3 regions of the Candidatus Thiodiazotropha sp. AKAK2 genome follow, and region 2 is predicted to be linked to each of the others. Evidence: predicted binding sites of a transcription regulator. Region 2 holds the regulator's gene; each other region holds the start of a gene.

Region 1 (2,206 bases), on a different contig from region 2:
CTGACCCAGCAGAGCATATTGGATTCGTGTTAACAGGTCCTAGTGGTCAATGGCCCTAAAGGATGCTGAGATTCACTTTATAGACTCCGCCAATCACCAGATACTCATTTTCACCTCTGAGCCTGTGTGGAAGCAGATCTGGTAAATACAGCAATTTCACCAGAGGTACTTTTGCCTGCAGGATGTAATCACCGAATTCATCTGCTCTTTCTCGTTGGCTGGTGAATGAATTGAGATTGTTTAACAGAATGACATACTCCCGTTTACTGAACTGGTGGAGTATCTCATGCTCCTTGATCTGATTGATGCCTCTGTAAAGGGTGAGATGGGTTTGTTCCGGGAACAGTTTTTCGACTTCGTATTGACAATAGGTATAGAGCAGATCGAGTTGGGCCTCCAGTCCATTCGTATTGTAGAGTCCATTCGCCCGATCAGTCAGATAGGTTTGATAGTGCTCTGTCGTATAGTCCCCCAATGGACCCTGGTGATTTCTTGTCCGGAGTCCAAATCTGGATTCCACCCAACTTTTCATAACAGCCGCTTCCTTCCCGTCAGCATCAAACATCCAACCCCGCAAAACTCTCAGATAGTCTGCCTTATCACGTTTAAAACGGTGTTGTTCCTCCTCACTGAAGCCAGCCTCATCCAAATTGTCGAGTAGAAATCCCGAACGCATGTAATCCATAAAGTGGATAGCGCGTTGCTCCCGCTCAGGCACCTGTTGTAAATGAATGAATAAGTCTGCATGCAATTCCGCCACACCATCTAAAAAAAGCCTTACCGGATGTTGCTGAAAGGTCAGACTGCCTAGGATGACTGCCGGCAGGTTACATCGGTTGATTGGCAGTCGTGCATAGGCGGGTAAAGAACTGCCCGATGTGGCTGATTGTTTGTATTCATCCATACATATGCTGGGTGATTGTCGCGAACCCGACCTCAATATTTTGCTGTATGTATAAAATTATATTCAATAAAAACAACAAATTAAACAATATTTTCAATTTTGGCACACCGCTTGCAAAACCTAGGTTGTCCACGTGACCACAAACGACTTTAGTCACTACTGATTCAACAATAGTAAGGAGATCCAACATGGCACTGCGTCAATGTGCAATCTACGGTAAAGGCGGCATCGGTAAGTCTACCACGACCCAGAATCTGGTCGCTGGTCTGGCCGAGCTTGGTAAGAAAGTCATGATCGTCGGTTGCGATCCGAAAGCGGATTCCACTCGTCTGATCCTGCATTCCAAAGCTCAGAACACTATCATGGAGATGGCTGCCGAAGCTGGTACTGTCGAGGACTTGGAACTGGAAGACGTACTTAAATCCGGTTACGGCGACATCAAATGTGTTGAGTCTGGTGGCCCTGAGCCAGGTGTAGGTTGTGCCGGCCGTGGTGTTATCACTGCGATTAACTTCCTTGAAGAGGAAGGCGCCTACGAAGAGGATCTTGACTTTGTATTTTACGACGTACTGGGTGACGTTGTGTGTGGTGGTTTCGCGATGCCGATTCGTGAAAACAAAGCACAAGAGATCTACATTGTTGTATCTGGTGAGATGATGGCTATGTATGCTGCCAACAACATCTCAAAAGGTATTGTTAAATATGCCAATTCAGGCGGTGTTCGTCTGGCCGGTCTGATCTGTAACTCACGTAATACCGATCGTGAAGATGAGCTGATCGAAGCCCTGGCTGCCAAGCTGGGTACCCAGATGGTCCATTTCGTTCCACGTGACAATGCTGTACAGCGCGCTGAAATTCGTCGTATGACAGTCATTGAGTACGATCCTACCCACAAACAGGCTGATGAGTACCGTACTCTGGCGAAAAAGGTAATTGATAACAAAATGTTGGTGATTCCTGAGCCCTGTACGATGGATGAACTCGAAGACCTGCTGATGGAATTTGGCATCATGGAAGAGGAAGACGAGAGCATTGTTGGTCAGACTGCCGCGGCTGAAACTGCCTAAGTCATTCGGATTAAACCGGCCTTTCGGGGCCGGTATCCATCTATCATTTTTTCACAGCCTGTGCATCCACAGATTAGTGGTGGCAGGTGAAGGAGAATATTATGTCAGATATGACACGCGAAGAGACTGAAGCCCTCATCCAGGAAGTGCTCGAAGTCTATCCTGAAAATGCCAAGAAGGATCGTGCCAAACATCTCACGGTCAATGACCAAGAGGTTGAACAGTCTAAAAAGTG
Region 2 (2,206 bases):
GAAATCGCTAAAGATTGGGATCCTGATAACCGATCATAATGTTAGGGAGACACTGGATATATGCGACCGGGCCTACATTATCAACAGTGGTAAAGTGCTGGCGGAGGGAACCACTGAGGAGATTCTCGATAACCAGGAGGTACGCAGTGTCTACCTGGGTGAGAATTTTACGATGTGAGTCTATAGCGCTGTTTTTTAATGGATTAAACAGGGGGCGGCAGGTAAGCCGAAGGTGGTGTCAATGAGCGTGGAATATACTGGAGTGCAAAGTGAATCCAGGAGAATCGACTCAGTGAAGAAGAATCTTTCCGTAGACGGCTATTTTTAGCTAAAATGAGAATAAAGACATACAAATAACATACCAGGTTCAAAGATATCTCTGCTATGAAGCAGGCTCTACAGCTCCGACTCGGACAACATCTCACCATGACACCTCAATTGCAGCAGGCAATCCGCCTGTTGCAGCTCTCTGCGCTCGATCTGAGCCAGGAGGTTCAGGAGGTGCTTGAGACCAACCCGATGCTCGAGGGCGAAGAGGAGTTCAGCACTCAACTGCAAAAGGAGGGGGATGCTCAGGAGAGTGGCGAGCAGACCCGCGAGAGCAAGGAAGTCGAGGGGTCGAATGATATCAATAACGAGCGGGAGATTAAGACCGACAGCAGTCAGCTGACTGAGGATCTGCCGGTGGACAGTGAATGGACCGATGTCTACGACAGTTACCTGCCACCGGCCAGCAGCGGCGGTGATGCCGCAGACCATGACTATCTGGTACAGCGTAGCGGCACTGTAACCCTGCATGACCATCTGGTCTGGCAGATGACCCTGACCCCTTTTACCGAACAGGATATCCTGATAGCCACCACCCTGATCGACAGTATCGATGAGGACGGTTACTTCAAAGGCGATCTGCAGGAGATTCTGAGTTCGCTGAATGATGAGGAAGCGACTCTGGAGGATATCGAGGCGGTGCTGCACCGGATTCAGGCATTCGATCCACCGGGTGTCGGAGCCCAGGGCGCCCAGGACTGCCTGCTGATTCAGCTGCGTCAATTGGCGGAAGAGACCCCCTATCGGGATCAGGCGATAAAACTCTGCCGGGATCACTTCAATCTGCTCTCCGCCCAGGATCAGAATCAGATCATACGTCGCATGAAGGTGGATCAGCAGGAGCTCGCCGCCATGATGCGCCTGATCAGAACCCTGAATCCCCATCCGGGCACGGCCATTGCAAACAGTGAGCCTGAATATGTGATTCCGGATGTCTTCGTCAGCAAGCGTAACAACCGCTGGGTTGTGGAGCTGAATGGCGAGGTTACCCCCAAACTTCGGGTCAACAATGATTACGCCAGACTGATCCGGCGGGCGGATCAGAGCGACGACAATACTTTTCTGAAGAATCATCTGCAGGAGGCACGCTGGTTCATTAAAAGCCTGATGAGCCGTAATGAGACTATTCTGCGCGTAGCGAGTAAGATTGTTGAATATCAGCGGGGCTTTTTTGAACATGGCGAGGAGGCTATGAAGCCGCTGGTTTTAAGGGATATTGCCGAGGCGCTGGAGATGCATGAATCGACCATTTCCCGGGTGACGACCCAGAAATATATGCATACCCCGCGTGGCACGTTGGAGTTCAAGTATTTCTTCTCCAGCCACGTCAATACCAGTGCCGGGGGAGAGTGCTCCTCCACTGCGATTCGTGCACTGATTAAAAAATTGATTGCCGCTGAGAATACAAGCAAACCGCTCAGTGACAACAAGATCGCCGCCATCCTATCGGAGCAGGGCATCAAAGTGGCCCGCCGAACGGTGGCAAAGTATCGTGAATCGATGAGCATACCGCCATCGAATGAGCGTAAACGACTGATGTAGGTGAATCGATCTGTCAGGTAGGATGTCTATGAAAACAGGGGTTGTGGTAAAAGCCGAATCCGGCTTCATGGTCAGCCTGATCGATGATTTCGGGAATCGATTCAACGAGTCGGTCAGAGTGATGAGCCAACTCATCTAAGACAGGAGATAATTATGCAAATAAGCGTTACCGGTCATCATGTGGAAGTAACCGATGCCTTGAAAAGCTATGTAGATAATAAATTCGAACGTCTTGAGCGGCATTTTGATAATGTTATCAATGTGCATGTCATCTTGAGCGTTGAGAAGCTGAGGCAAAAGGCGGAAGCCACCATGCAAGTGAACGGTGCCAGCGTAT
Region 3 (2,206 bases), on a different contig from region 2:
GTGGGTACCGAAGAGTACAATCTGGATCTCTCGGAACGACGCGCGCTATCCGTCAAGGAGGCGCTGGTTCAGGTTGGTGTAGACGCCTCCAGAATCGACACCCTAGGACTGGGTGAATCCACACCGATTACCGATAACACGACCGCTGCCGGCCGCTTGAAAAACCGCCGGGTGGAAATCGTCATTCGGGATTGACGTTACGCGCTGCGGACAACTTCGCGGCTGTTTGGGATATCTTCAAATGGTGCAGGGTACACCCGTACCGTTTGCAGATAGAGAGAATCCCGATGGTCGCGAATGATCACCAATCAATGCGGCTTCTCACCAATTACTCAACAGGGCCCGGTGCGTTAGCACTTCGTCATCCCGCATAAGATCTCCTCCCCTATTGCAAGACAAGATAGAGTCATTAAAAGAAATCGGGTTGCTTCCGTATAGCCTGCCTTTTACGAAGCTTTTACGATTTACTGGCCACAATGAAATGCACGCATTTTGCCCTTTTCAGCAAATCGGCAATTGCAGCCAATAGCAATCTCACCCTCTGAGTGGGTAGGGCCCACAATCCAAATGATTGGAACTTATTCCGGAGAATGTTGGCGTAAGAAGCTAAACAGATTAATCAGGATAAAAAAAGCCGCCTGAATAGGCGGCTTAATGTCGTTCTAATGGAGGAGAACTTTCAACTAAAATCGTGTTTCAGACTACTTCTTTTTGCGCGCCAATCTGCCGGCACCGATTCCGATCAGACCCATACCGAGCAGTGCCATGGTACCTGGCTCAGGTACTTTACTGATGCGGAATTTTTGCGAGACGTTGCCATAATGCTCAGCCACACGCACCATCGGAGCTTCGAAGTCCTGGCCGATGTAGATGCCTGTACCTTCAACCAGGGATGCCGGCTCACCTGCAAACAGCGGGCTCCAGAGACTGAAGTCGAGTACGGCATAGTACTGAGTGTTCAGTGAGAAGTTGAAACCGTCATAACCTCCACCGGCAAACGCATCAAAATAGATGTAGTCGCGACTACCACCTACATCTTGCAGCACGGTGAGATCGTCACGGCGTTCAAAACTGACTTCAACCACACTGTCACTTTCCAGTTCAGTGAGGAAGATACGGCCGCCCCAGTTGCCCCGGATCACGTCACCGAAATCGTTACCGGTCCAACGGACTGACCATTCATCATAAGACTCGTTACTCCAGATGTAATAACCTGCTGCATTATTGCGGCTGTTGCCTGGATTGTTGCCGAAATCAGCTACTGTCTCGATGGTGTTGATGGGATAGGCCTGTGCAGCGCTGCTCAGGCAGAGAGCAGCAAACATCAGAACCGAGCTAAGAATTTTCTTCATGTTTTTGAACCTCAGTAAAACCTGTAACCTACGTTTTGCAAGATAGTTAGCAACACTTGTGCCAAGATTTTATCTCATTGATTTGAAGGCACTTTTTTTAGAGGTTTCGACGGTGAAAATTCAGATTGTCAAATAATCCGACACCGGAAAAGAATTAAAAGCTGCATCAGACACTAAGCGAACTGTTCGAGAGATTATCCCAACATTGCCGCATAGCCTCGAGTATCCTGATTGCTATCAAGCACAATTTTCATGGTCATGGTCAATGGCACCGATAGAAACATCCCCACCGGACCCAGAATCCACCCCCAGAAAACCAAAGAGATGAACACAATCAAAGGCGACAACCCAAGCCCCTTACCCATGAAACGAGGTTCGATACCGTTACCGACCACGCTGTTTATGATCAGATAGCCAGCTGCGGCCCACGCCGCCATCTGCGGACCCAGTTGAATCAAGGCCAGCAAAACCGCTGGAACAGCAGCGATGATCGAACCGATGTTGGGGACATAGTTGAAGAGAAATGCCAAGGTACCCCAGAGCAGTGGGTAATCAACCCCGAGCAGTGCCAACAACACCGCAACCAGAACGCCGGTCAGCAAACTGGTGGAGGTTTTGATCACCATATAGCGTTTAATACTCGATGTGATCGCCTCAATTCTGGCCAGGGAGCGCTCGGGACTCTCCGCATGATCCTTAAGCTTGGCCTGAAACGCATTCGCCTCGAACAGCATAAAGATAACCGTAATGAGAATCAGAAAGGCTTGGGTCAGCACATTACCCAAACTGCTCATCAGGCTGCCCGCCAGAGCCATAGCTTTCGCCGGATCGAAATAGGTTGTCAGGGCCTTCAG

What was found. The regulator sigma-54, encoded in region 2, starts transcription at its own class of promoters, with help from an activator protein. The targets are predictions, from matches to a motif close to TGGCANGNTNCNTGCTT.
Region 1: nifH (nitrogenase iron protein) is a predicted target of sigma-54. The motif match lies at 1,005-1,021, and genes of this name have one in related genera.
Region 3: AC4IE8_RS10235 (PEP-CTERM sorting domain-containing protein) is a predicted target of sigma-54. The motif match lies at 1,400-1,416, and genes of this name have one in related genera.

Annotation. Positions count from the first base shown of each region.
Region 1 covers NZ_JBSYOP010000015.1:186,706-188,911, forward strand. The annotation lists gene AC4IE8_RS04760 (NAD(+)--dinitrogen-reductase ADP-D-ribosyltransferase) at 56-904, opposite strand; gene nifH (nitrogenase iron protein) at 1,093-1,971, shown strand; gene nifD (nitrogenase molybdenum-iron protein alpha chain) at 2,073-2,206, shown strand, end outside.
Region 2 covers NZ_JBSYOP010000031.1:85,424-87,629, reverse strand. The annotation lists gene lptB (LPS export ABC transporter ATP-binding protein) at 1-178, shown strand, start outside; gene AC4IE8_RS14375 (RNA polymerase factor sigma-54) at 385-1,869, shown strand; gene hpf (ribosome hibernation-promoting factor, HPF/YfiA family) at 2,023-2,206, shown strand, end outside.
Region 3 covers NZ_JBSYOP010000022.1:313,514-315,719, reverse strand. The annotation lists gene AC4IE8_RS10240 (OmpA family protein) at 1-195, shown strand, start outside; gene AC4IE8_RS10235 (PEP-CTERM sorting domain-containing protein) at 702-1,352, opposite strand; gene AC4IE8_RS10230 (AI-2E family transporter) at 1,547-2,206, opposite strand, start outside.